Regions from separate parts of the Klebsiella planticola genome, predicted to be linked through region 2. Evidence: predicted binding sites of a transcription regulator. Region 2 holds the regulator's gene; each other region holds the start of a gene.

Region 1 (7,281 bases), on a different replicon from region 2:
ACAGGGTTTCTCTCCCCCGTTTTTTGACCACCGGGAGAAAAGCGGAAGCAGATGTCGCAACGCGACAGACGCAGTAATAAGGCCACGGACCGGAGGGATGGGGCCGGGTGAAGCGGAGCCGGCGGCAACGGCAAGCCGGCGACTGCCTTATCCGGGGATGGCGGCGCCAGCGAACTCCAGCCTCTGCGGCTGCCGGGCTAAAGTGAAGGCACGGCACAGCCAGCACACGGCACGGCGATAACAGAGGGTTGTGTTCACCCAAAAGGCCCGGAAACCGGGCCGGGTGGACGCGGAGCCGGCACGGCGACATCCTTATCGCACCACACCTCCTGTGCCGGCAGGCTGACAAGGGAGGGTCCCCCTCCCCTGACGCTCCGGGCTGTCACTCCTGAGTTCTGCTGGCGCGGGCCTCTCTCACCATTTCCCTTAAAACCCGGCGATCAAACCAGCGCCGGACCGGAGTGTCCGTAAAACGCAGCTGATCAGCGATAACCCCTGCGCTCCTGATAGTTTCCTCCCGCTCGTTAACCAGGGTGAGCAGGACCGGGCAGAATCGCGCATCGCGAATAAGAATGGCATCGAGGACCTGATCCAGCCTGTCGGTTTCGTCTTCGTCCAGGCAGTTATCATGATCATACTCCACGGCCAGCAAGCGCCAGTCACCGATCCGCCTGTCCATCAGACGGGGAGTGACGGACGGCGTAAGCGCGGCGGCGATGCGCTTCGTATCCCGGTGGACGATTTCCGATATCTGCGTGAGGGAGGCTTTCAGGAAGGCCAGCAGATCGTCACATTCCGCCGCTGTCAGCCACTCCTGAGCGTAAGGCAGGCGGATAACCTGACAGTCAGCCAGCCGCTCCGGATGCGGATATGCCTGCACCGGAAAGAGATGCAGACGAGCCGGGGTTCCCGCCAGCCGCCGGGCGCTGGCGAGCAACAACGCTGCCCGGCCATACGTCAGCGGCTGACAAAGCTGTTCCGTAAGCGTGAGGATTTCCACGCCACTGAGAGAGCCGCAGGCGGCAAGCCAGCCGGGTACGGTTTCGGGGGCGACGGGCGCCATATCAACAGTGTCGGGCCAGCCAGCCTGGCGCAGCATCCGGTCGCCGTGACGCAGAATAAGCGTGTTAAGGGTTTCTTTTTTCATCATTATCGTCTCTGTCCGGGTTATATCACCCCGCCGCGTGGCGGGGCGATCTGCTGTCAGCTTTTCAGTAATACCCGCACTTTTGCTGTATCCGCCAGGCGGCGCATTACGCTTTCCGGCACCGGGAGATTGCGATCCCGTGCGGTCCATTCCCTGTCCCACAATGCCTGTTCGGCGGTAATCAGCAGGGTTTCAAGCAGGTCAACCGGCACAGTCACCCTCTGCCCGTTCTCTTTCACCTGGTCTATCAGTGCCATCACCAGGCCGGCTGACACGCCCGACTCAAGCCGTTGTTCTTCCGGTATAGTGTCCATGCGTTCCAGTACTGCCCTTACGTCATGTTCTGAAAAGGAATATTCCATCCCGTCAGCCAGTGCTTCAATATCCGCCGGGGTCCAGATAATCAGGTTCAGCGGGGTTTCTGCGGGATATTGCTCATTCAGCATCCTGCAAAGATCTTCACGGGTTCCGTACATGTTCTCTCCTCAATCCAGAAAGCTTTCATCGAGCATCAGTGCAATATTGAACGCCTCATCCATCAGGACGCTGAGACGTCGCAGACTGATACCGGCAAGCCGTTCCGCCAGTCCGTCGTACCGGTAGTGGTACGTGTCTTCCAGCACTTTCAGGGTGGTTTTCAGGTCGCAAAGATTGTTCGCCAGCCCGGCCATATCGCGGCGCAGGGCTTCGTGTCCGTCGTAATTCATTACGCGGCCTCCGGGAGCCATTCATCGTTCGCCGCCGGGGTATTTACGGCCCGGTGCATGGCGTCCAGTCGTTCGGTTCCGGCCCGGTGGTACTGCGCCAGCATTTCGATGCCGATATAGCGGCGTCCGGCACGGTATGCAGCGACGCAGGTCGAACCGCTTCCGGCAAACGGGTCGAGAACAATCGCGCCCGGAGCGCTGAATGACTCAATCAGCGGCTGTAGCGCCTCCACTGGTTTCTGCGTCGGATGCAGGGTATTACCGGTATACGGGAAGGGCAGCACATCCGGCAGCGGTTTAAGGGGCGGCACGGGGCGGCCTTTGGCAAGGACATAAGCCCCTTCATGGCAGTAGTCCACAAATCCGCGTCGGGCCCTGGCGTTACGACGGTTGGAGGCATAGTTTTTGGTGAACACAAGCTGGCCCACGGCATAGAATCCTGCCGCCTTCCACGCGGCCATAAAGCGGTCCACACGGTTCCAGCTGTAGAAGCTCACCATCAGTGCGTCTTTTTTAAGGACGCGGTACATCTCCAGCGTGGCCGGTTGCAGCCATTCGTCCGTCACATCCCCGGCAATCTGTCTGCACTGACGGTCCTTAAAACCGACGAGGTAAGGCGGATCGGTCACAATAAGGTCCACGGCACGGTCGGGGAATCCGCGCATCACATCAATACAGTTCCCGAGAATGAATCTGGACATGGCAGCACTCCTGTAGTCTGAGGGGGCAGGAGGCATCACCGCGATACCGTTCCCTACCGCACGCTGCCTGTTCATCGCGTCCGGTCACGGGTCAGGCCGACCGTGGAATACCGCAGCCGTCCGTCTTTTGGACGGCAAGGATATGCCGCGAAAGCGGCTTGAAGGGCGTTCCTTAAAAGGGCGAGGGACTGGCGCACACTCTCAACGACGCCGGGCCGGAGCGGAAAAACCGCCCGTCCCGTACCAGACCGGACGCGAGACACTGGCAGCGGGCGGCAGGCTGGCGTTAACTCCAGGCGAACGGGGAATTACCGGCATACCTGTCCACAAATCCGGGGCTTAAGATTGTGGATAACCTGAAGGCAAACGACGGAGAAGCGCGGGAGAACAGACGCCACCACGCCTGTTCTTTTTTTGAACAACCGGAAAGTTTATATCAGCGGTTCAGGGATTTATCCCCGGCCAGTGACAGGCCAATATAGACGCCCGCCCCCCAGATGACCTGCGACAAAATGAAAACCCACTGCGGAACGTCGAAAACCAGAAGCGGAAGCAGACATACCGTCACAATGCCAATCAGCCGGCTGCCAAATTTTCTGCGCACCGGTTCACTGCTGTCGACGGGAATGCGGGCGAGACGGAGAACATTTCTGAATCCTGGTGACATGAGAACCTCCCTGGGGATGTCAGTCATTTGAAATCGGTATAGTAGTGGATGTGATTCGTACTGTTAGTCACCGAATGCACGCCGCATATTTTTCTTTATTTCCCGGGTATCCGCCCCGGACACCGGCGCGGCAGATGCTGCCGGCGTATCCGGTACTGCAGCTGCAGCCCTGTTCACGTCAGCGGTGCCGGCCATCTGCTGAACCAGAGCCTGCAGCTCACTGACCGAGGTGGGCGGTACCGGCATACTGGCCAGCAGGCGCGGCAGTTCCGGCGCCGTCGTGTGGAGGGCAAGACCGGTGATAATCAGGTTTCTCAGCAGATCCCCACGCAGACGGGATGACGCTTCCGTCAGCACACTTTCCACCCGTTCCCCACTCCGGCCATTCTGAAGCGTCAGGGTGTAACGCCGGCGCTGGTATTCCGTCTCCGGTGACACGGGCAGAGCAGCCCCACCATTTTCGGGCTCATCCGGAAGGCCGGTGAGTGAGGACCAGGTTCCGGAGACCAGGGCCATCACGGCGCAAAAGCGGACAGCGCTCAGTTGCCCGGCAAAGAACACCGGGATCAGCGCCGGTAAACGGGCATCCACCTGGTATACCACCGCCCCGGCGGTGGCGGCGGTACGGATGAACTCACCGCGCAGGGGCTGTGAGATGGTGTTGATGGTTGCCATTGCCGCGATGTCGGTGCGATCGTCGCTGTGCAGATAGAAAGAATACTGGCCGTCCGGCACGTTTAGTCCTCTTTATTGTAAAGGGCAATCTCCCTGGCCAGCGCCATCTGCGGATCGCCTATAACCTCGATACGGTCAGGAGCCAGAGGCCAGGCCTGACGGATAGCTTCTTCTATGAGGGAAGCCCCTCCCCCGACCAGGAATACCCGGTTAACGTTCCTGAAGGCCGTCAGCTCACTGGTGACACGCGCCCCCAGGGAAGTGATCGCCTCTGTTATTTTGTTCCGAACCTCGTCGATTTTACCGGCATCGTTGATCACACGCTGCAGATACTGACGATCATTGCGGTTGCGGATGATAGTGTCAGCGATGAGGGCGCTGGTTTCGCTGTCTGCCGCCCGCAGCGCGCCTGCAGCTGCGCGGGTGACCTGTGACACGCCGACAGACGGATTACCGTGCACCGCACTGATATCATCAAACTGGCCGACAATCACACCGGCATCGAGCGTGGTGCCACCGAGATCGATAATCAGGGTGGTCTCAGCGGGGCCGGGCTTCAGCTCCGCGAGACGGGAGAACGCCGCCGGTAGTGATTCCGGCATCACCTTCACGTCCGTTACGGTAAACGCCCTGCCCTTATTCAGAACCAGCTCACGCATCAGGTTTTCCCGTTTGCGTCGTATGTTCTCCTCGTTCCGCTGGCAGTCCCCGTCGTAATACTCACTCAGGGGCAGCGTCACGGTCAGGCTCACCGGCTGCGGCTCCAGTCCGCTGTTCAGCAGCGCATGATGCACGGCCAGCAGGTTGAGATCACCGTACTGATATTCCACGTTTGTTGTCGGGATGGCATCCCGGCTGACGCTGTCCCAGGTGTATTTCAGCGTACCCACCTGATAGTTGAACGTTGCCGCACTGAATTCCGCCACTTTCCAGCCATGCCGGAAGGAGTTCGCAGAAACCCGGGTCTGAAGCTCATCTCCTTCAAACCATGCCAGCTTAACATTAGTTGAACCATCATCGCAGTAAATATTCATCAATATGCTCCGTTAATTACACTCATTTTGATACCAATTATAAGAGCAAGATGAAAAAAACAAAGTAACATTTCTCAATATGAGCAATACAAAAATATCAAAATGATTAATATAAGCATTTTGAACACCTTTATTTACTCAAAATGTTCTTAAGGCATGCGATCTGGATTATCGTCACGCTGTTAAATATACTGTATGCATAACCAGTAAAAATTAGAGTGTCAGGAGGAAAGATGAAACTACAACTTTTCAGCACCGGGAAAGAACTCCCGCCACAGGCCCATCCATTGTTTGCCGATCTGGCCAGCTGCGGTTTTCCCAGCCCTGCTGCTGACTATGTCGAGTCCGATCTGGATCTCCATGATTACTGCATACGGCATCCGAGCGCGACGTACTACCTGCGTGCCAGCGGAGACAGCATGGCCGACGGCAGTCTGTACAATGGCGATCTGCTGGTTGTGGACAGTGCTGAAAAGCCGCGGCACGGCGATATCGTTGTCGCCAGCGTACAGGGGGAGTTTACGGTGAAACGGCTTCTGCTGACGCCGCGACTGACGCTGCAGCCCATGAATGCCTCCTGGTCGCCGATTTATCCTGATCCCGACGAGCTGGATATCTTTGGCGTTGTCACGCATATCATCCACCGCCCGAGGGAGATGTACTGATGTTTGCCCTGGCCGATGTGAACAGCTTCTATGCCAGCTGTGAACGTGTTTTCCGCCCGGATTTGAAAGGAAAGCCGATAGTCGTCCTGAGCAACAACGACGGGAACGTAATCGCTCGCAGTGCCGAGGCGAAGCCCTGGATCAAAATGGGAACTCCGTGGTTTCAGATAAAAAACGAAAGGTACCCGGAAAAAATATATGCGTTTTCAAGTAATTATGAACTTTACGCCTCGATGTCGGCGCGCGTGATGAACTGCCTGGAGGAACTGGCCCCCAGGGTGGAACAGTATTCCATTGATGAGATGTTCCTCGACCTGACCGGCGTGGAGCACTGTATGGGGCTTGAGGACTTCGGCCGGCAGCTGCGTCAGCACGTGTATGACTGTACCCGCCTGACCATTGGCGTGGGCGCCGGACCAACGAAAACCCTCGCAAAATCAGCCCAGTGGGCCTCAAAAGAGTGGAAACAGTTTCGTGGCGTACTCGCGCTGACCAGGGGAAATCCGCAAAGGACGCGGAAACTGCTTTCACTGCAGCCGGTTGAAGAAATCTGGGGGGTGGGTAACCGTATTGCACGCAAGCTAAATGTGCTGGGCATAAAAACCGCGCTCGATCTGGCTCTGACGAACCCGGCCTTCATCCGCAAAAATTTTTCTGTGGTCCTTGAGCGAACGGTACGGGAACTGAACGGGGAAAGCTGCCTTTCGCTTGAGGAAGCCCCTCCGACGAAACAGCAAATTGTCTGCAGCCGCAGTTTTGGCGTGAAGATCACGGAGTACGAGTCACTCCGTCAGGCTATCTGTCAGCACGCAGAGCGGGCCTCTGAAAAACTGCGTAAAGAGCACCAGTATTGCCGGCATATTTCCGTTTTCATCAAAACGTCTCCGTTCGCCATTAAAGAGCCTTACTACGGCAACGTGGCTACGGAAAAACTGCTTACACCCACTCAGGACACCAGGGACATCATTGCAGCCGCCACAATGGCTCTGGAGCGTATCTGGAGGGATGGGCACCGGTATGCCAAAGCCGGAGTTATGCTGAATGACTTCACCGGCTCCGGCGTTTCGCAGCTGCAGCTGTTTGACGAACGCCCGCCACGCCCTCACAGTGCTGAGCTGATGAGGGTTCTGGACGGGATCAACAACTCAGGGCTGGGTAAAGTATGGTTTGCCGGTAGAGGAATTGCGCCATCCTGGCAAATGAAACGCGATATGCTCTCCCCTGCGTACACCACTCGCTGGAGAGATATCCCCGTTGCGAGGATCGGTTAAATTTTGCCTTTCAGAGAGAGCCAGCAGTGCTCGCCGCAGCCGAACGACAGGGCGAAGCCCGCGAGTGAGCGAGGAAGCACCAGGGGAGCTGAAGCCTTTTAAAGCACCTTACGCACTTAAGTTCTATAGATTCCATAATGAGTTATCCACATATCCTTTGAGTAGATCCAATAACTTACCCTTAGTTATCCAAATAGATCCAAACTGATCCCTTTAGCGGCAAAACCTTTGTTTACGGGCTTCGTAGCGATTTCAGGTGTGTCGTAGTGGGAAAAAGGTGTTCTGAAGCGGGAAAAAGGTGTGTCAAAACGGGGTAAGGGTGGGTAGAATCGGGAAGAAAGGTGTGTCGAAACGGGAAATAGTTAATATTTAGGCACATATCGATCATATGCTATGAATGGATATAACTATATG
Region 2 (7,281 bases):
TGCAAGGAACGGGAGTGGGACGGATTGATGCTGATTGCCTCATCGCTCAGGACAATCAGCCCCTGACGCTGCATTTCCGCCGCCAGGGCATCGATGACGCCAGCCAGCTCTGCTTTTTCCCAGCGCAGGAATAGCTCGGCCTTCAGCAGCGGATAGAACATCTCAACGTGACGCAGCACTTCCGCGCGGGTGATACGACGATGCTGGGTAATGATCGCCGCCAGCAGCGACGGCAGCATCAGCATATGGGCGATGTTGTTGCGGTAGTAGGTCATCAGCACCGCCTGCTCGCGCGGCAGAATGATGATATCGCCGATGGTATCTTTCTCGACCTCGAACTTATTCATCTTCAGCGCGTGGTCAATCAGCTCGCTGGCGGAGGCCGTCGGCGTGGTCGCATCCGGGGAGTACGGTACGTTGCGCAGCAGATCGAGGTAGCACTCCAGCTGTTGCGTCAGCTGTTCGCGGGTCAACGAGCGCTGACGAGAGGCCAGCAGCGCGGTGCAGCACAGGTTCATGGCGTTGGCCGCGCCGGCGTTGTTGATGCGCACCATCAGGTCGGAAGCAATATTGTTGACCGTCGGCGTCAGCCACGATGGGCGAACCGCTTCGATCGGATCGATAGACTCACGCCATTCCGGAACATGCTGGTTCAGGTAAGTCATCAGCGGCAGAGGTTCGCCAAAGTTAACATAGCCCTGACCGAGGTTACGCAGCTTGCTCAGGCCGCGCAGCATCTGCGGCAGACTCTCTTTTTCTTTCGTCGCACCGCGCAGCTCTTTGGCGTAGGTGCCCACTTCCATCACGTGCTCGTAACCGATGTAGATAGGCACCAGCGTGATCGGTCGGGTCCCGCCGCGCAGCATGGCCTGGATGGTCATCGACAGGGTACCGGTTTTCGGATCCAGCAGACGGCCGGTACGCGAGCGGCCCCCTTCAACGAAGTACTCCACGGAGTAACCCCGGCTGAACAACTCGCCGAGATATTCGCGGAACACCGTTGAATAGAGCTTATTGCCCTTAAAGGTACGACGAATAAAGAATGCGCCACCGCGGCGGAAAATGGGGCCTGCTGGCCAGAAGTTCAGGTTGATACCGGCGGCAATATGCGGCGGCACCAGCCCCTGGTGATACAGCACGTAGGAGAGCAGCAGGTAGTCCATATGGCTACGATGGCACGGTACGTAGACAATCTCGTGCCCTTCATGGGCCAACTGACGTACGCGCTCGGCGTTGTGGACGTTGATCCCCTGATAGAGACGGTTCCAGGTAAAACCGAGAACGCGGTCGGTCAGGCGAATCATCTCATAAGAGAAGTTCGCGGCGATCTCTTCCATCAGCGCGATGGCGTTTTGCTGCGCCTTCTCATGGGAGATTTTCTTGCTGCGCGCTTCATCTTCTACCGCGCGGGCGATGGCTTTGGATGCCAGCAGCTTATTGAACAGGTCCTGACGCGCCGGCAGACGTGGGCCGACGGCTGCCAGACGCTGGCGGGCGAAGTGCATACGCGCGACGCGGGCCAGCTTCTGGGCGATAATTTTATCGGTGCCGTGTTCGGTGGCCATTCTGCGCAGAGAAACCGGCGGCGAGAAACGGACAAAGCTGTCGCGTCCCAGCCACAGAACGGCGAAGAACTTCTGAATGCCATTCAGCATGCGCAGCGGCGGGTTAACTTCGCCTTTTTCGCGCCCAGGCGCACGCCCAAACATCACCGACACCGGCACCATTTGCACGTCCAGGTCAGGATGGTTGCGGTGCAGATCCAGGTAGTCGTGGAACAGCTTAATCGACTCTTCTTTCGGCGCGTAGTAGGTAAAGACGCGCGGGCCGCCGTGGATAAAGACGTAGCGCGGCAGCAGCGCGCCGTCGATTTCCAGCGGTTCAAGCGGATCGGGTAAATCGTGCTCCAGGCACTGAGCGCGCAGGGTCAGCAGGTCCGCCTTTGAATTATAAGGCAGGACGTACATGATAGGACGCGAGGTATCCAGCCCTAATTCCTGAGCAGGTTCTGCGGGAATAGACTTGCTTTTTACCAGCACCCGTAATGGTAAATTCAGTAATTTATAGTAAATTCGTTGCCAGCCGGACATAAACGATGTGAAGCCTCTGGTTAATCATGCAAATGCGCGGCAAGAATAACAGAAAGCGCGCAAAATTTCCGTTGCCACGCGGCAAACGCGTACACTCATTGACGTCATTTACATAAAAAGGTTCTTTTGATGGCCAATAATACCACTGGGTTAACCCGAATCATTAAAGCGGCAGGTTATTCCTGGAAAGGGTTCCGTGCGGCATGGATAAATGAGGCCGCATTTCGTCAAGAAGGCATCGCCGCCATTGTTGCTGTAGCGATCGCCTGCTGGCTGGACGTCGACGCCATCACGCGTGTGCTGCTGATAGGCTCGGTCCTGATAGTGATGATAGTCGAAATTCTTAATAGCGCGATTGAGGCGGTGGTGGACCGTATTGGCCCGGAACATCATGAGCTGTCCGGTCGGGCGAAAGATATGGGGTCTGCGGCGGTGCTGCTGGCCATTGCGATCGCGCTGATCACCTGGGCGCTCTTACTGTGGGCTCGCTATCACTGAGCGGCCACGTGGTGAGATATTCCGCTTTGCGATGTCTTCCCGGCGATCGGGCGAACCCGATGAGCTTTTGCCCGGCCGGCGACAATCACCCCTGGCGCCATGGGCTATCGGGGACGCAAAATGGAAAGAATCTCCTGATTTTTGTGTGAAATTTGATTCCAAAATCACCGTTAGCTGTATATACTCACAGCATAACTGTATATACACCCAGGGGGCGGGATGAAAGCGTTAACGACCAGGCAGCAAGAGGTGTTTGATCTCATTCGGGATCACATCAGCCAGACGGGCATGCCGCCGACGCGTGCGGAAATTGCTCAGCGCTTGGGGTTCCGTTCCCCAAACGCGGCGGAAGAACACCTGAAAGCGCTGGCGCGTAAGGGCGCGATCGAGATTATCTCCGGCGCCTCCCGGGGGATTCGCCTGCTGACGGAAGAAGAACCAGGTCTACCGTTGATTGGACGCGTGGCGGCCGGTGAGCCGCTGCTGGCTCAGCAGCATATCGAAGGCCACTTCCAGGTCGATCCGGCGATGTTCAAGCCGAATGCCGACTTTTTGCTGCGGGTTAGCGGTATGTCAATGAAAGATATCGGTATTCTCGATGGCGATCTGCTGGCGGTCCATAAAACTCAGGATGTACGCAACGGCCAGGTTGTCGTGGCGCGTATTGACGAAGAGGTCACCGTTAAGCGTCTTAAAAAGCAGGGCAACATCGTCGAACTCCTGCCAGAAAACAGCGAATTTTCCCCTATCGTGGTGAATCTACGCGAGCAAAATTTCACTATTGAAGGGCTGGCCGTTGGCGTGATTCGTAACGGTGAGTGGCTGTAACACCTTCCCCACGCAGCATCGTCTGATGCATGATGCTGCGCTGTCTCCTCCCGGTCAGGCTCTTTCTCATGTTCTTTAACGCCGCTGATAAGGCCCTGTGGCGCCTGGCGCTACCCATGATTTTCTCCAATATCACCGTTCCGCTGCTGGGACTGGTGGATACCGCCGTGATTGGTCATCTCGACAGCCCGGTTTACCTCGGCGGTGTCGCGGTCGGCGCGACGGCCACCAGTTTTCTCTTTATGCTGCTGCTTTTCCTGCGGATGAGTACCACCGGACTGACGGCACAGGCCTTTGGCGCAAAAGATCCTCTCCGCCTGGCGCGGGCGCTGGTGCAGCCGCTGGGGCTGGCAACAGGTGCCGGCCTGCTGATTGTGCTTTTCCGAACCCCGCTTATCGATCTGGCGTTGCATATTGTTGGCGGCAATGAAGCGGTGCTGGAGCAGGCGCGGCGCTTTCTCGACATCCGCTGGCTGAGCGCGCCGGCATCGCTGGCAAACCTGGTGCTGCTCGGTTGGCTGTTGGGCGTACAGTATGCCCGGGCGCCGGTGATTTTGCTGATTGTCGGCAACCTGCTGAATATCGTGCTCGATCTGTGGCTGGTGATGGGCCTGCATCTGAACGTGCAGGGTGCCGCGCTGGCGACGGTCACCGCCGAATATGTCACCTTTATCATCGGGCTGCTGATGGCAAGACGCGTGCTGGCGCTACGCGGTGTGTCATTTGCCCTGCTCAAGCGCGCGTGGCGCGGAGATATGCGCCGCTTGCTGGCGCTCAATCGCGATATCATGCTGCGCTCTCTGCTGCTTCAGCTCTGCTTTGGTGCGGTGACCGTTTTCGGCGCTCGTCTTGGCGGCGAGATCGTTGCCGTCAACGCGCTCCTGATGACCATGTTGACCTTTACCGCCTATGCCCTGGATGGTTTTGCTTATGCCGTGGAAGCGCACTCCGGGCAGGCTTACGGCGCGCGTGACGGTAGCCAGCTGCTTGAGGTCTGGCGAGCGGCCTGCCGTCAGTCGGGAATGGTGGCGCTGGCCTTTGCGGCGACCTATGCCGTGGCGGGACAGCAGATTGTCGCCCTGTTGACCTCGCTGCCCTCGCTTCAGCTGCTTGCCGATCGCTACCTGATCTGGCAGATCGTGCTGCCGGTGATTGGCGTGTGGTGTTATTTGCTGGATGGCATGTTCATCGGCGCGACGCGCGGGGCTGAGATGCGCAACAGCATGGCGGTGGCGGCGGCGGGGTTTGCCCTGACGCTACTGACGCTACCGGTCCTCGGCAACCACGCGCTATGGCTGGCGCTGGCGGTTTTCCTCGCGCTGCGCGGTCTGTCGCTGGCGGTCATCTGGCGGCGACACTGGCGGCGTGGCACCTGGTTTTCGTAGTGATTTTTGATATGTAATTGGTTAAAGATTCCGAATAATAAATTCAACTCAGAATTCTTATCTATAGTTAATACTATGTCCGGCACACAGCGGGCTGTTAACTCACCGAACGATGAGGATTGAATTATGAACAAAGACGAAATCGGCGGTAACTGGAAACAGTTGAAAGGTAAAGCGAAAGAGAAATGGGGCAAGCTGACCGATGACGATATGACCGTCATTGAGGGTAAGCGTGACCAGCTGGTCGGTAAAATCCAGGAGCGTTATGGATACGCCAAAGATCAGGCGGAGAAAGAAGTGTCTGACTGGGAACGAAAAAACGATCACCGCTGGTAGCGGTGAGTGTTAACGAATTAACCCTTTGTTATTGCCTGCCTGATGGTACACGGAGGTACCGGCAACCTCGATTCCCGCTGCGGCGATAGCCTCAGCGGGCTTTCTTTTTAATCTGAATGGTATGGTCGTGATGGCAGTGTCCCGGGGTGCTACAGGCTTCGACCTCGACACAACCTGCGCACAGGCCGTGCGCCTCAATCACATTGTGGCGTAGCGCAAAACCCATTCTCGCCGCCAGCGTATGCATGATGTCTTCAACGCCTTCGGCACACTCTTCCGTGACCACGCCGCAGCGGTCGCAGATAAACATGGCTGAGCTATGGGTCGGCTGATCGAAAAGATGGCACAGTACGTAGCTGTTGGTCGATTCCACCTTGTGCACGAACCCCTGTTCCAGCAGAAACTCCAGCGCCCGGTAGACCGTCGGCGGTTTTGCCTGCGGCTCTTTCTCACGCAGCAGGTCGAGCAGATCATACGCGCTAATCGCCCCTTGCTGGAGGCTCATCAAACGCAACACTTCCAGGCGCTGCGGAGTCAGGCGCACGCCGCGCTGTGCGCAGAGCTTTTCAGCATGCGCTAACATTTCTTGCGAAGTGGTCTTATTCATGAGCATCCTCTGGTTGCGTGAGTCTGAAGTTGTTACTTTATCACGATCCAGGCAAAACGCCGAGAACCGGCGGCTTGTGCTATACCTGATGCATCTCATTTTCGGGAGAAAACGATGAAAAGACCTGATTGCATTCGACATTGGCGCGAACTGGAAGGTCCAGATGATGCCACTTATCCCAATAACCCGGAGCGTTTTTCCATCGGCGCGCCGCTGGCACGGGGGTTAAGGCTCAACCGGCTGGGTATTCATCATGAACGTTTGCCCCCGGGCCGCCGCACCTCTTATCCCCACGCTGAAAGTGATGAGGAGGAGTTTATCTATGTGCTGGATGGCTACCCTGAAGTCTGGATTAACGGCTATCTGTGGAAGCTTGAGCCGGGCGACAGCGTCGGTTTTCCGGCCGGAACCGGAGTGTGTCACACTTTTTTGAATAATACCGACCAGGAAGTTCGCTTATTAGTGGTGGGGGAGTCGAACAAGAAATTTAACCGCATCTACTATCCGCTGAACCCGGAATATGCCGCCACGCGTCAGGATCGCTGGGTCGATCATCCGCCGCAATTTTTCGGCCCGCACGATGGTAAACCGCGCAGGCGCTAGTCTGTCCGGCAGAGGCACAGCACCCGTCGCGCTGCTATGCCTCTGTGATTTATCTTTGTGCTATAGTAGCGCCCCTTTTTACCCGGATGCCTGTTTATCGCCATGATGCCAGAATCAACATCTCACGCTTTTGCCGCCCATCGTTTTTCCATCGCGCCGATGCTCGACTGGACAGACCGGCACTGTCGCTATTTCCTGCGCCTGCTGTCGCGCCATACGCTGCTGTATACCGAAATGGTGACGACCGGAGCGATTATTCATGGCAAAGGCGACTATCTGGCCTATAGCGAAGAAGAGCATCCGCTGGCTCTGCAGCTGGGCGGCAGCGATCCTGCTGCGCTCGCCCAGTGTGCGAAACTGGCGGAGGCGCGCGGTTACGATGAGATCAACCTCAACGTCGGCTGTCCGTCCGACCGCGTGCAAAACGGGATGTTCGGCGCCTGCCTGATGGGCAATGCGCAGCTGGTAGCTGACTGTATCAAAGCGATGCGCGACGTGGTGTCCATCCCGGTAACGGTAAAAACCCGTATCGGCATCGATGACCAGGATAGCTATGAATTTCTGTGTGATTTCATCAATACCGTCTCCGGAAACGGTGAGTGCGAGATGTTTATCATCCACGCTCGCAAAGCCTGGCTCTCCGGCCTGAGCCCAAAAGAAAATCGTGAAATTCCACCGCTGGATTATCCGCGCGTTTATCAGCTGAAACGCGACTTCCCACACCTGACGATGGCGATCAACGGCGGAATTAAGTCGCTGGAAGAGGCGAAATTGCATCTGCAGCATATGGACGGCGTGATGGTGGGGCGCGAGGCCTATCAGAACCCGGGGCTCCTGACCTCGGTCGACAGGGAGATCTTTGCGGTAGAGGGGGCTGATAGCGACCCGGTCGCCGTGGTGCGCGCGATGTACCCGTATATCGAGCGTGAGCTGT
Region 3 (7,281 bases), 2.3 Mb from region 2:
ATCATCAAAGGCGATCCCCACCACTTCCCGGGTCTTGCGGTTGATCTGGCGCAGGCTGGTTAACCCGCGCTGGCGCTCCTCAACCACCAACCAGTCGGTAAACAGGGTGAATCCCTCGAGCATCACATCCTGGCGTGGCGCAATCAGCGTCTCCCACTGCCGCTCGTCGCGCTCATGGGTACGGTAGAGACCGAAGTTTTTCCCCTCGCGGTTAGAGCGAAGATAAAAGGCATGCTGGTAATGATCGAGACTGTACTCGTGATCTTTACGCCGCGGCAGGAAACACACCGGTTCCGCATCCGGCATTTCGGTATTCAGCAGCCGCACTTCACTGGTTGTCGCGCTGGCAAGATAGATAACGGCGAATTGCCGGGAGGTGGTCGTATGGAGGCTGACGTAGAAGGTTTCATCCTTCTCCTCGTAGACCAGCGCATCGGAGTGCGGCGAAGCGCCCACGGTATGCCGCCAGACCTGATAAGGCAGCAGCGTAGTCGGGTGCTTGCGGACATACCACAGCGTTTGCGAATCATTGCTCCAGGCGAATTCCGGCGAAACGTTTTCCAGCACTTCAGGATACCATTCGCCATTTTGCAGATTGCACAAGCGCAGGCCATACTGCCGACGGGAGAGATAATCCTCCGCCAGCGCCATTATCGTGTTATCCGGCGAAATGCCCAGCCCACCGAGAGTATAGAATTCGCTCTGCGCCGCGCGCTGGTTGCTATCGAGCAGCACTTCCCATTCATCCCACTCCTCTTTCAGCACCGACTGACGCTGATAAATAGCGTATTCACAGCCCGGCTCATACACCTGACGATAGCGGTAGCCATTTTTGCTGTAGGGCGCGGAGACTTCGCGCGGCGGGATACGGTCAATAATCTCTTTTAGCACCCGCTCCTGCAGGCTACGTTGGGTCGCCATGACCTGCTGTCCGTACTCATTTTCCTCGCGAAGATAATCAAGTACTTCCGGCCGCGAACGCTCGTCGTCGCGCAGCCAGAAGTAATTATCGATACGGGTATCGCCATGAAGGGTCATGGCGTGGGGAATTCGTTTTGCTTTTGGTGGCATCTTTTGGTCTTCTGCATCCTGTATTTCATACACAAAATCATTCAAGAAGCGGCTTGAAGGATGGCGTGTGTATAAGGGTGGCAAAAGTGGCCCACGTTGCAAGCAAAACCTGCGGATTTAGGTAGAAAGCGCCTGTTTTTGTGCCTGGATATCCTGTTCGATGTCGGCACGCACTTCCGGCGGAAGGCCTAAAGCCTCACCCAGAGCGTTGAGATAGCTACGCTCCATAAAATGGTCGATATCGATCGCCGCACAGCTGATGTAATAGATCTCCAGCGCCTCTTGCTCGCTGGTGAGGCCCTGCGCCAGACGCTGCGGATCGAGAGGCTGGGCCAGAGCGCGATCGATAAGAACGCGCCCCTGCACGGCAATACCAGCCGCGCGCAGCTGCTCATCAATGTTTGCCCGCTCGCTGTCATCAATGTGCCCGTCGCTTTTCGCGGCAAACACCAGCGCCAGAATGAGCCGTTCACTGCGGGCATCGAGCCCGGAGGCTGGCGAGGTTGACGCCCCGGCGGGTTGTACAGGAGAAGCGACAGATTGCGCAGGGGAATTTTCCCGCATTTTTTGCTGGTACTTGTTCCACAGCACGCTTCCCGCCACCGCGCCGCCGCCAACCAGCAGTGCGCTGGTGCCATATTTAGCCAGCAGCTTACGCGATGATTTACTAGCCACCAGCAGCCCCGCCAGGCCGCCCAGCGCCCCGGGCAGAAGGAAGCTTTTACCATCAGACCGCTCGCCTGATGAGGAAGATGGTCCCTGCTGGCCCAGCAGGGACTGGAGTTGATTAAGCCAGTTAGCCATGATTTCCCTCGTTGCTTATTAAGCGATGTCATCAGCCTAAACGACGAGATGTCAGGAAATGTTATGAGCAGCTAAAGATGCGCAAATTCGGCCGGACTCAGGCGGCCTTCACCTTGCGCGATTTTACAGGCGCGGTTGCCGCGGGTTGTTCGCTCGCTCCCTCCGCGGCGGCCTCTGAGGTTTCAGCCGCGGAGCTCTCGTCCTGAGAAGCCTGGCCGTTCGTACCGTCTTCCGCTTCCGGGAGTTTTCCTGATCTCAGGATGTGGTGCAATGTCTCTTTACGTTCCGCCAGCCACATTGCCATTTCATCGCGCTGGGTTTCATCCAGCGTCAGCGGGCACTCGACCAGCCAGTCGTTGAGGACCTCGGCAAGATCGAGCATTTTGTCGTAAGCATCGGCCTCTTTTTTGCTGGTAAACGACATCTTTTCCTCACCTTCGCGGATCACCACATATTTAATTTCAACCGCCATTGTGCAGCCTCTTTATACTGTATTTTTATACAGTATAGCAAATTTTCACCCGGGACTCAACCAACAGCCGTAAAGACAGACGCAAACGTTTTCGTTTATAATGCGGCGCATGTTTTTTTACTGTGGAAAAGAGTCATGACGTTATTAGGCACAGCGCTGCGTCCGGCAGCGACGCGGGTGATGTTGTTAGGTTCCGGCGAACTGGGTAAAGAAGTCGCCATTGAGTGCCAACGGCTGGGTATTGAGACCATCGCGGTCGACCGCTACCCCGACGCGCCGGCGATGCAAGTGGCGCATCGTTCGCACGTCATCAACATGCTGCACGGTGAAACGCTGCGCGCGCTGATTGCGGAAGAAAAACCCGACTTTATCGTGCCGGAAATTGAAGCCATCGCCACGGATATGCTGGTGGAGCTGGAGCAGGCCGGGCAGAAAGTCGTCCCCACCGCTCGCGCGGCGAAACTGACCATGAATCGCGAAGGTATTCGCCGCCTGGCCGCAGAGGAGCTGCAGCTTCCCACCTCGGCATACCGCTTTGCCGACAGCGAAGCGGCCTTTCGCGAAGCCGTCGCGGAGATTGGCCTTCCCTGCATTGTGAAGCCGGTCATGAGCTCTTCTGGTAAAGGCCAGAGCTTTATTCGTCACTCTGACCAGCTGGCCGAGGCCTGGCGCTACGCGCAACAAGGAGGCCGCGCGGGAGCCGGTCGGGTTATCGTCGAGGGGGTGGTGAATTTCGATTTTGAAATTACCCTGCTTACCGTCAGCGCGGTCGATGGCGTCCATTTCTGTGCGCCGGTCGGCCATCGCCAGGAGGATGGCGATTACCGCGAATCCTGGCAGCCGCAGCAGATGAGCGAGCTGGCGTTGGCCCGCGCCCAGGAGATTGCCAGCAAAGTCGTGCTGGCGCTTGGCGGCTACGGTCTGTTTGGCGTGGAGCTGTTCGTCTGCGGTGATGAGGTGATTTTCAGTGAAGTCTCCCCTCGCCCGCATGACACCGGGATGGTGACGCTGATTTCCCAGGACCTCTCGGAATTTGCGCTGCACGTTCGCGCCTTCCTCGGTCTGCCGGTTGGCGCGATTCGTCAGTATGGCCCGGCGGCCTCCGCGGTCATTCTGCCGCAGCTCACCAGCCAGAACGTCACCTTTAGCAATCTCCAGGGCGCGGTAGGGGCGGGACTGCAGCTACGCCTGTTCGGTAAGCCGGAGATTGACGGTTCTCGTCGACTGGGCGTCACGCTGGCCGTCGCCGATAGCGTCGATGAGGCGGTGGCTCGCGCGAAAGCCGCCGCGTCAGCGGTGCAGGTTCAGGGATAAAAAAAACCCGGTCGCGTCAACGCTACCGGGTCTGGATTTCGCCATTTATCAGGGCGTGAAAATTACTTCGCGCCTTCAACCGCTTCGCGAGCAATTTTGGTAATACGGTCGTAATCGCCCGCTTCCAGCGCATCCGCCGGAACCAGCCAGGAACCGCCGATGCACAGCACGCTGTTCAGTGCCAGGTAGTCGCGGTAGTTCGCCGGTGAGATGCCGCCAGTCGGGCAGAAACGGATATGCGCGAACGGACCGCCAATCGCCTGCAGCGCTTTTACACCACCGTTAGCTTCCGCCGGGAAGAATTTGAACTCTTTCAGGCCATACTGCATGCCCAGCATCAGTTCGGAGACGGTGCTAATCCCCGGGATCAGCGGGATGGTCCCTTCTTCAGTCGCCGCTTTCAGCAGGGACTCGGTCAGACCCGGGCTGATAGCGAACTGCGCGCCAGCCTCGGTGACGGCTTTCAGCTGCTCAACGTTTGTTACGGTACCTGCGCCGACAATCGCCTCCGGCACTTCTTGCGCAATCGCGCGGATCGCATCCAGCGCGCATGCGGTACGCAGCGTGACTTCCAGTACGCGTACGCCGCCGGCAACCAGCGCTTTGGCCATCGGCACAGCGTGTTCCAGCTTTTTCACCACGATCACCGGGACAACCGGGCCGTTGGTGAGGATTGCTTCTGCAGTTGTTTTCCAGTTTTTCATTAGAGTTTCTCTCTCGCCAGATCTACAAATTGTATCGTCTTAAAAAGTGATGCAGGTTGCGCCCTGTTCGGCTCCGGAGAGTTTTTCACGCAGCGCTGCGAACATTTCCCGGCCGCTCCCGACGCGCGAACCGCTGAGGTCAGGAACATGCGGCTGGCGTGCAGCCAGCTCAGCGTCATCCACCAGCAGCGTCAGTTCGCCCGTCTGCCCGTTGACGCGGATAATATCGCCATCACGTACTTTTGCCAGCAGCCCACCATCGTACGCTTCAGGCGTAACGTGGATTGCTGACGGGACCTTGCCAGATGCGCCAGAGAGTCGACCATCGGTAACCAGCGCAATTTTGAAACGGCGGTCCAATAATACACCAAGTGGCGGCATAAGTTTATGTAATTCTGGCATGCCGTTCGCTTTTGGCCCCTGATGGCGAACAACCACCACGCAATCCTTGTCCAGCATTCCGGCTTCGAAAGCAGGCAAAACGTCGTGCTGGCTTTCAAACACCACCGCCGGGGCTTCAATGATCTGGTTCTCAACCGGTACGGCCGAGGTTTTCATCACCGCACGCCCGAGGTTGCCGCTCAGCACTTTCGTCCCGCCATGGCGAGAGAATGGCTTGTCGAAAGTCGCAATAACCTGATCGTCTAATGGCGCCGTCGCCCCTTCGCGCCAGTCCAGCTCGCCGTTATTCAGCCACGGTTCCATGGTGTAACGGGAGAGACCAAAACCGGCTACGGTGTTGACATCTTCGTGCAGCAGACCGCCTTTCAGCAGCTCACGAACCAGCACCGGTACGCCGCCCGCGGCCTGGAAGTGGTTAATATCCGCCGGACCGTTCGGGTAAAGGCGCGCCAGCAGCGGCACAACATCGGAGAGATCGGAGAAATCATCCCAGTTAATGATAATGCCCGCCGCGCGAGCCATTGCGACCAGGTGCATCGTATGGTTGGTCGAACCGCCGGTTGCCAGCAGCGCAACGATCCCGTTCACCACCACTTTCTCATCAAACATTTTGCCCAGCGGCATCCATTCATTACCGTTACCGGTCATGCGCGTTACCTGGCGTGCGGCGGCGGCGGTCAGCGCCTGGCGCAATTCGGCATCCGGATGCACAAACGACGAGCCCGGGAGCTGCATGCCCATAAATTCCACCACCATCTGGTTGGTGTTCGCCGTGCCGTAAAATGTGCAGGTACCCGGGGCGTGGTAGGAGGCCGCTTCAGACTCCAGCAGCGCCATACGATCGACTTTACCCTCGGCATACAGCTGGCGGATGCGTACTTTTTCTTTATTTGGCAGGCCGCTGGCCATCGGGCCAGACGGCACGAATACTGACGGCAGGTGGCCAAAGGAGAGCGCGGCCATCGTCAGTCCGGGGACAATTTTGTCACATACGCCCAGATACAGCGCGCCGTCGAACATATTATGCGACAGGCCGATCGCGGCCGACATTGCAATCACTTCGCGGCTCAGAAGGGAGAGTTCCATCCCGTCCTGCCCTTGGGTGACGCCGTCGCACATCGCCGGTACGCCTCCCGCGACCTGGCCTACCGCATTCACCGAATGCAGCGCTTTGCGGATGATATCCGGGTAATACTCATAGGGCTGGTGGGCGGACAGCATGTCGTTGTAAGAAGTGATGATGGCGATATTGTTACGCAACATGCTTTTCAGCGAGGCTTTATCGTCCGACTGACAGGCAGCAAAGCCGTGGGCGAGATTACCGCACGCCAGCTGCGCGCGATGGACGGTATCCGTCTTCGCCTGGTTAATCCGTGCGAGGTAGGCGGTGCGGGTATCGCGCGACCGTTCGATAATGCGATTTGTTACCCGTAACATTGTCGAATTCATAAAGGCTCCTGAATTTTTATCTGTCCGGCCACAGCATTTTAGCAACCTCTTAGAAGGTGAAAGGCACCAACACTGCAGCTCAGCGGCAAAATATCTATCCGCAGTGTAATAAAAAAAGCCCCGGGGGTGAATCCTCCCGGGGCTTAAAAGAGCAAAAATTATGCGACTTGCTGCGTCAGATCATGTTACCGGTAAAATAACTCCTCCGGATAACGCGCAAACTATTCAAATTCGTTCCAGGAACGACCGTCGCGGGTGATCATCGCCACAGAGGCGACCGGCCCCCAGGTACCTGCCTGATAGGGCTTCGGCGCATCGCGATCGGCAGCCCAGGCTTCAGTAATGGAGTCAACCCACTTCCACGCCTCTTCGACTTCATCGCGACGCACGAACAGCGCCTGGATACCACGCATGGTTTCCAGCAGCAGACGTTCATAGGCATCCGCCAGGTGAGTCTGGTTGAAGGTCTCCGAATAGCTCAGATCCAGCTTGGTTATCTGCAGATTGTGTTTGTGGTCAAGACCCGGCACTTTGTTGAGGACCTGAATATCCACGCCCTCATCCGGCTGCAGGCGAATCGTCAGCTTGTTCTGCGGCAGCTCCTGCCAGTTCTCTTTAAACAGGTTCAGCTCCGGGGTTTTAAAATAAACCACCACTTCAGAACATTTGGTCGGCAGGCGTTTACCGGTACGCAGGTAGAACGGCACGCCGGCCCAGCGCCAGTTATCGATATCGACGCGGATAGCCACAAAGGTCTCGGTATTGCTGGATTTGTTCGCCCCCTCTTCTTCGAGGTAGCCCGGGACTTTTTTACCCTGGGCGAAGCCGGCGGTGTACTGGCCGCGGACCGTTTTCTCACGTACGTTGGAGCGGTCGATACGGCGCAGCGACTTCAGCACTTTGACTTTTTCGTCACGAATGCTGTCGGCACTGAGGTCTGACGGCGGCGACATCGCGATCATGCACAGGATCTGCAGCAGATGGTTCTGGATCATGTCGCGCATTTGCCCGGCCTGATCGAAGTAACCCCAGCGGCCTTCGATACCCACTTCTTCCGCGACGGTG
Region 4 (7,281 bases), 1.6 Mb from region 2:
GCAGAATCTGGTCGGCGGCGGCTTCTCCCCGCGTTAATAACCATCCGGCTCGCGCCACTAGCACGGACGTTTTGCCGCTTCCGGCCCCGGCAAGCACCAATAAAGCGCGCTCGCCGTTGACCACCGCCCGCGCCTGCGCAGGATTCAGCGGAGAGGTTTCGACGCTGGTAAAAAATCCGCGATACTGCTCCAGCATCGATTCCGTAAAAGCCTGATTATGAGCCAGCCGGGCCTCTTCGGTATCGGCCAGCCAGCTTTGGCACTGCCGCCACAGCTCACGACAGTTCTCGAAAGCCTCAAGACGGCTGGTCGGCATTGGCAGACCGGTCAACGCACGACGAATCTTCACCTGAATGTCAGTAACCTGCTGACGGGTCAGCCACTTGCCTTCGGCGCTGGCGCGGGCAACCTCCTCCAGCTGCTGCTGGAGAACACCGGCGGCAATACAGCTCATTTCCGCGCTCCACTGCTGCCACAGTGTATTCAGATGATGATAAAAACGCTGCGTTTCATTCCACTCGGTGCCGTGTAAACGCACGACTTTGCTGTCCGGTAAAACGAACTCCAGTTCGCCCCAGACCAGGCCGCGCTTACATTGAACTGACAATAACTGATTGAAAGGGATAAGATACTCATGGTTATCACCCGAGACTTTTACTCCCGCGTTTAGCAGTTGCACCCGGTCGTAGGGATGCTGTGCCATACGTTTGCCCAATGTTGTCGCTTTAAGTTCCATATCATGCCGAATTTCAATCAGGTTGGATGTTTTTAAGTTTAACCGCCAGCGACCAGGTGCTCCAGCGTAAAAAACGTTACAATGGTCAGGACTTATTATCTCCAGGACTGAACTGAGGGTTTATGCGTACCATTCTGAATATTTTGAACTTTATCCTTGGCGGTTTCGCCACCACGCTGGGCTGGCTGCTGGCAACTCTGGTCAGCATCATCCTGATCTTCACCCTGCCATTAACCCGCTCATGCTGGGAGATTACCCGACTCTCCTTGCTGCCTTACGGTAATGAAGCCATTCATGTCGATGAACTTGAACCGCAAGGCAAAAATAGCCTGCTGAATGCCGGTGGCACGATTCTGAATATTTTGTGGTTTATCTTTTTTGGCTGGTGGCTGTGCCTGATGCATATTTTCAGCGGCATCGCCCAATGCCTGACCATCATTGGCATCCCGGTCGGTATTGCCAATTTTAAAATTGCCGCCATTGCATTATGGCCGGTGGGACGTCGAGTGGTTTCCGTCGAAACAGCTCGCGCCGCGCGTGAAGCGAATGCGCGTCGTCGCTTTCAGTAACCGGACGGAACACGACCATGCTTAGCCCCTTGCTACGCCGTTATACATGGAACAGTGCCTGGCTATATAACGCCAGGATTTTTATCGCACTCTGCGGCACAACCGCCGTTCCATGGTGGCTTGGCGAAGTCAAACTGACCATTCCCCTGACGCTGGGCGTGGTGGCCGCGGCATTGACCGACCTCGACGATCGTCTGGCCGGCCGGTTGCGCAATCTGGCCATCACGCTAGTGTGTTTCTTTATTGCTTCCGCTTCGGTGGAGCTACTGTTCCCCTGGCCCTGGCTGTTTGCGCTTGGGTTAACCGTATCGACCACCGGATTTATCTTGCTCGGCGGTCTGGGGCAGCGTTACGCCACCATCGCATTTGGCGCCTTGCTGATCGCCATTTATACCATGCTGGGGGTAACGCTCTACGATCGCTGGTATCTGCAGCCGTTCTTTCTGCTGACCGGTGCAGTCTGGTACAACCTGCTGACCCTCTGCGGACACCTGATTTTCCCGATTCGCCCTCTTCAGGATAATCTTGCGCGCAGCTATGAACAGCTGGCGCATTACCTGGATCTTAAATCCCGTCTGTTTGACCCGGATATTGAGGATGAGAGCCAGGCGCCGCTATATGATTTAGCCATTGCCAATGGTCAACTGGTGACGACGCTCAATCAGACCAAGGTCTCTCTGCTGACGCGTCTGCGCGGCGACCGCGGCCAGCGCGGCACCCGTCGCACATTGCAATACTACTTTGTTGCTCAGGATATTCACGAGCGCGCCAGTTCATCGCACATTCAGTACCAAACGCTGCGCGATCATTTTCGCTATAGCGATGTGATGTTCCGCTTCCAGCGCATGCTGTCGATGCAGGCGCAGGCATGCCAGAAACTGTCCCGCGCGATTCTTTTACGCGAGCCCTACCAGCACGATGCCCATTTCGAGCGGGCATTTATGCACCTTGATGCCGCCCTCGACCGCGTGCAGGCCAGCGGCGCTCCGGCTGAACAGATGAAAGCGCTGGGCTTTCTGCTTAACAATCTCCGCGCTATCGACGCTCAGCTGGCAACCATTGAGTCGGCGCAAAGCAGCAGTGCCCCGGCGAACAGCGCAACCGAAAACCTGCTCGCAGACGACGGACTTAACAGTTTCAGCGATATTTGGCTGCGGCTGCGCCGCAACATGTCGCCAGAATCGGCTCTGTTCCGTCATGCGGTCAGGATGTCATTGGTCCTCTGTACCGGCTATGCGTTTATCCAGTTCACCGGCTTAAACCACGGTTACTGGATACTCCTGACCAGCCTGTTTGTCTGCCAGCCGAACTATAACGCCACCCGTCATCGACTCGCGCTGAGGATTATCGGTACCCTGATCGGGGTGGCCATAGGCCTGCCGATATTACTGCTCGTGCCATCGGTTGAAGGCCAACTGCTGCTCATTGTTCTGACCGGCGTGCTGTTCTTTGCTTTTCGCAACGTGCAGTATGCCCACGCGACGATGTTCATCACCCTGCTGGTTCTGCTGTGCTTTAACCTGCTAGGCGAAGGTTTCGAGGTCGCGCTGCCGCGTATTTTCGATACGCTGATTGGCTGTGCTATCGCCTGGGCGGCGGTGAGCTTTATCTGGCCAGACTGGAAGTTCCGCAATCTGCCACGGGCGCTGGATCAGGCTATCAACGCCAACTGCCGCTACCTCGATGCCATCCTCGAGCAATATCACCAGGGACGCGATAACCGCCTGGCCTATCGCGTTGCCCGTCGCGATGCCCATAGCCGGGATGGTGAACTGGCATCTGTGGTATCAAACCTGTCGACGGAACCGCGGGCTAACTCAGCCATGCGCGAAACGGCATTCCGTTTACTTTGCCTGAACCATACCTTTACCAGCTATATTTCCGCACTCGGTGCGCACCGGGAAAAACTCACGACTACGGAAATTCTCGCCCTGCTTGATGATGCCGTCTGCTACGTTGATGATGCGCTGCACCACACGCCTGCCGACGAACAGCGGGTGCAGCAGGCGCTTAATAGTTTGCAGACCCGGATCCAACATCTTGAGCCCCGGGCTGACAGCAAAGAGCCGCTGGTGCTGCAGCAAATTGGTCTGCTGCTGGCGCTGTTGCCGGAAATCTGCAGGTTGCAAAAGCAGGTTGCGGTTCAACCCGAGTAAAGATCGATATTTTTGTGCTGGCTGCCGGCCCATACCTTAAGCTCCTGACGCCGCTGCGTCGGGAGCGCTGCGGAATGCACCCCGGCAATAGCCCCTTCCAGCGCATAGAGAACATTCAACGTAAGTGCTTTGTTTGATTCCCGCAATTTCAACCAGACTTTCTCCGCACCAAACTGACGGAGCATTTTTTCATCGCTCACGCCTGCGTTAATCAACAGCAGCTCCATATGAAAACTGATATTCGGGAGATCTTTTAATCTTCCGGACGCATGCTGTAGACGCTTTTCATTGCGTGCACTTTGTAATGAGGACGCCGACAGATTGAAAAGCGTTTTACTATCACCCCAGAGGGTCTCGTCAACCTGATAATATTTCAGTAAGACCGGGCGACCATTTTTCCGCATCGTCAAGAGTGGAGTGGCATGCACAACGCGATATTCCGCGCTCTGCTCACAAATTTTAAGATAGATTTCGCCCTCGGCGACCATGGCAAAAACGGTATCGTCTATGGCAAGGCTATAGCCGCCAAAGAGCGGGCGACAGCTTATTTTGCCGAGTGGAGATAAACATTCCTGGAGTTGATGGAACCGTAAAGATGACATTTTCTTCATGATTATTCCTTTGTTAATCATGTAAATAGAAGATTATTTGTTAACGGATCCGTTAATATAGAAAATAAGTGACTTCGTATATTGCAGCAAGATGATTTTTACACTGTTCAACATTTAATCATCATTTTGCGAGGGGCTTTCAGAAAACAGTCTGGCGGGAATACCCGATATATAAGTAATAAATACGCCAGCCCTGCTCACTGAAATGCCGGTGAATAGTTTGTCAAGCCGCATGGTAAACCTGGGCAATGTGCATATAGCGATGGGCCAGGCGCTTGGCTTGCGCCACGACGATTGGTGATAAGAATCGCGCTCTCCGCTCTCCCCACCAGAACGGTCAGGCGCGGAATCGACAAAAATCATGTACAATTTTCAACCAATGAAGCGATAAATGAGGTTGATCTTTTCCCCTGCTGGATATACTGTATATTCATACAGTAACCCACAGGCGGGATAGACTATGTTTACTTCAGCTTACGCAAATCGTTCATCACTGACTTCTGCTTCAGTACGTCGCCCTTCACATGACGTTGTCGAACAACCGGCCAGCGGGCTGATCAGTGAAATTGTCTACCGTGAAGATCAACCGATGATGACACAATTACTCCTGCTACCTTTATTACAGCAGCTCGGCCAGCAGTCTCGCTGGCAGCTCTGGCTGACGCCGAAGCAGAAATTGAGTCGCGAATGGGTTCAGTCTTCCGGATTACCGCTGTCGAAGGTTATGCAGATTAATCAGCTCTCCCCTTTCAACACCGTCGAGTCGATGATCCGCGCGCTGCGCACTGGGAATTACAGTGTGGTGATTGGCTGGCTGGCAGATGAGCTGGCGGCAGAAGAGCATGAACGCCTGGCCATTGCCGCACAAGAGGGTAATGCAATGGGGTTTATCATGCGGCCGGTTGGAAATACGAACCAGGCTGGGAGACAACTCAGCGGGCTAAAAATTCACTCGAATTTGTATCATTAAGCCAAATTAGGATTAATCCTGGAATTTTTTTTGCTTACAACAATACCCTTTTTAAAACAGGGTGATTTGTAGCGGAATGCCTGTCTGATGCGGTTTCGCGGCTTTATTTGGTGAATAAAAATTAACCATATTTGTTAAATCTTGTGTACACAACCCTTTTTTTTCATATGCCTGACGGAGTTCACACTTGTAAGTTTCGAACTAAGTTGTAGACTTTACATCGCCAGGGGTGATCGGCTTACGCTGCATGTATCAGCATAGTTAACAACAAGTCACGCCCCGGGTGAAGGATTTAACCGTGAGGTCTTTTGTAACTTCATGGCGAATTTTGGATGATAATGAGGCGCAAAAAATGAAAAAGACAGCTATCGCGATTGCAGTGGCACTGGCTGGCTTCGCTACCGTAGCGCAGGCCGCACCGAAAGATAACACCTGGTATGCAGGTGGTAAACTGGGCTGGTCCCAGTATCACGATACCGGTTTCTACGGTAACGGTTTCCAGAACAACAACGGCCCGACCCGTAACGATCAGCTGGGTGCTGGTGCGTTCGGTGGTTATCAGGTTAACCCGTACCTCGGTTTTGAAATGGGTTACGACTGGCTGGGCCGTATGGCTTATAAAGGCAGCGTAGACAACGGCGCTTTCAAAGCTCAGGGCGTTCAGCTGACTGCTAAACTGGGTTACCCGATCACTGACGATCTGGATATCTATACCCGTCTGGGTGGTATGGTCTGGCGTGCAGATGCTGACGGCAACTACGGTTCTACCGGCGTATCCCGCAGCGAACACGACACTGGCGTATCCCCGGTATTTGCTGGTGGTTTAGAGTGGGCTGTTACTCGTGACATCGCTACCCGTCTGGAATACCAGTGGGTTAACAACATCGGTGACGCAGGTACCGTTGGCGCGCGTCCTGACAACGGCATGCTGAGCCTGGGTGTTTCTTACCGTTTCGGTCAGGAAGAAGCAGCTCCGGTTGTTGCTCCGGCACCGGCACCGGCTCCGGAAGTGACGACTAAGCACTTCACTCTGAAGTCTGACGTTCTGTTCAACTTCAACAAATCTACCCTGAAACCGGAAGGTCAGCAGGCACTGGATCAGCTGTACACTCAGCTGAGCAACATGGATCCGAAAGACGGTTCTGCAGTGGTTCTGGGCTACACCGACCGTATCGGTTCTGACGCTTACAACCAGCAGCTGTCTGAGAAACGTGCTCAGTCCGTTGTTGATTACCTGGTATCTAAAGGTATCCCGGCTGGCAAAATCTCCGCACGTGGTATGGGTGAATCCAACCCGGTTACCGGCAATACCTGTGACAACGTGAAAGCTCGCGCTGCACTGATCGACTGCCTGGGCCCAGATCGTCGCGTAGAGATCGAAGTTAAAGGTTACAAAGACGTAGTAACTCAGCCGCAGGCTTAAGTTTTACTACCGATAAAAAACCCCGCTTTTGCGGGGTTTTTTTTGGACTTATTTCTGGCATCAACACATAGCCTGCCCGATACTGTCTCGCCCTGTCCTCTGCAGCTACTCTTTCCCCAACAGCACCTGTAAATCATGCTTCAGGCTGGACATTTTACTGGCGTACTTCTCTTTATGCTCGGCGTCTTCAATCAACTGTACGATGGTTTCAGACAGGGTTTTTCCACGCCGCTGCGCGAGTCCCGCCAGGCGCTGCCAGACGATAAACTCCAGATCGATCGATTTTTTACGCGTGTGCAGATGCTCAGCGTTGAAGTGCCGTTTCCGACGCGCGCGGATTGTCTGCTTCATCCGGTTCATTAACTCCGGATTCATATGCTGCTCAATCCAGGTATGCACCAGAACAGGTTCATTTTCGAGCGTCAGTAAGACATCGACCGCGGCTTTCGCTGCGCTGGCTTCAATGTAGCGGGTAATCAGCTCACCTTCCCGGTGCTTTTTTACCAGATATTTCCATTTCCAGCCGCTTTCAAGATTTTCCAGTTGTTGATATTTCATTGCGATCTCAATGTGACCGTGTAACTCATTTCAGGATATCAGTTTTTTCCCAATGTGCTGAGAATAAATCATCATTCGTGATGCAGGTAACCCGGTAATCATCACGGCAAACGCAATCCCCCGTGTGCTCAGACGCAGCATCAGGTATAATCGCGCGTTTTACATCTGACTAAAAAACAGCGACTTTGACCATTACGAAACTTACCCGAAACGACCTTGCTCCTGATACGGAAAGTTATCAGGCGCTGTTTGCACAAG

Evidence for each region. Region 2 encodes LexA, which represses DNA repair genes until DNA is damaged. Its sites were predicted from a motif close to TNCTGTATGTACATACAGNA; they were not measured.
Region 1: a site for LexA is predicted at 5,121-5,140, ahead of umuD (translesion error-prone DNA polymerase V autoproteolytic subunit). Genes of this name have one in related genera too.
Region 3: a site for LexA is predicted at 2,363-2,382, ahead of MC50_RS25205 (YebG family protein). Genes of this name have one in related genera too.
Region 4: a site for LexA is predicted at 4,493-4,512, ahead of sulA (SOS-induced cell division inhibitor SulA). Genes of this name have one in related genera too.

What each region holds. Positions count from the first base shown of each region.
Region 1 covers NZ_CP026048.1:7,563-14,843, forward strand. The annotation lists gene MC50_RS26440 (hypothetical protein) at 383-1,150, opposite strand; gene MC50_RS26445 (DUF1380 domain-containing protein) at 1,204-1,623, opposite strand; gene MC50_RS26450 (hypothetical protein) at 1,633-1,854, opposite strand; gene MC50_RS26455 (DNA methylase) at 1,854-2,555, opposite strand; partial or broken gene MC50_RS26460 (hypothetical protein) at 2,627-2,796, opposite strand; gene MC50_RS26465 (hypothetical protein) at 2,992-3,222, opposite strand; gene MC50_RS26470 (plasmid partitioning/stability family protein) at 3,286-3,957, opposite strand; gene parM (plasmid segregation protein ParM domain-containing protein) at 3,960-4,931, opposite strand; gene umuD (translesion error-prone DNA polymerase V autoproteolytic subunit) at 5,165-5,596, shown strand; gene MC50_RS26485 (Y-family DNA polymerase) at 5,596-6,867, shown strand; gene MC50_RS26490 (RepB family plasmid replication initiator protein) at 7,279-7,281, shown strand, end outside.
Region 2 covers NZ_CP026047.1:2,061,666-2,068,946, forward strand. The annotation lists gene plsB (glycerol-3-phosphate 1-O-acyltransferase PlsB) at 1-2,090, opposite strand, end outside; gene MC50_RS09985 (diacylglycerol kinase) at 2,220-2,588, shown strand; gene lexA (transcriptional repressor LexA) at 2,808-3,416, shown strand; gene dinF (MATE family efflux transporter DinF) at 3,485-4,801, shown strand; gene MC50_RS10005 (CsbD family protein) at 4,928-5,137, shown strand; gene zur (zinc uptake transcriptional repressor Zur) at 5,229-5,744, opposite strand; gene MC50_RS10015 (cupin domain-containing protein) at 5,859-6,347, shown strand; gene dusA (tRNA dihydrouridine(20/20a) synthase DusA) at 6,450-7,281, shown strand, end outside.
Region 3 covers NZ_CP026047.1:5,232,638-5,239,918, forward strand. The annotation lists gene ptrB (oligopeptidase B) at 1-1,071, opposite strand, end outside; gene MC50_RS25200 (tellurite resistance TerB family protein) at 1,189-1,875, opposite strand; gene MC50_RS25205 (YebG family protein) at 1,973-2,347, opposite strand; gene purT (formate-dependent phosphoribosylglycinamide formyltransferase) at 2,483-3,661, shown strand; gene MC50_RS25215 (bifunctional 4-hydroxy-2-oxoglutarate aldolase/2-dehydro-3-deoxy-phosphogluconate aldolase) at 3,724-4,365, opposite strand; gene edd (phosphogluconate dehydratase) at 4,405-6,216, opposite strand; gene zwf (glucose-6-phosphate dehydrogenase) at 6,438-7,281, opposite strand, start outside.
Region 4 covers NZ_CP026047.1:3,635,534-3,642,814, reverse strand. The annotation lists gene helD (DNA helicase IV) at 1-736, opposite strand, end outside; gene MC50_RS17470 (YccF domain-containing protein) at 859-1,305, shown strand; gene yccS (YccS family putative transporter) at 1,323-3,461, shown strand; gene MC50_RS17460 (TfoX/Sxy family DNA transformation protein) at 3,449-4,072, opposite strand; gene sulA (SOS-induced cell division inhibitor SulA) at 4,533-5,042, shown strand; gene ompA (porin OmpA) at 5,395-6,465, shown strand; gene matP (macrodomain Ter protein MatP) at 6,571-7,023, opposite strand; gene MC50_RS17440 (AAA family ATPase) at 7,209-7,281, shown strand, end outside.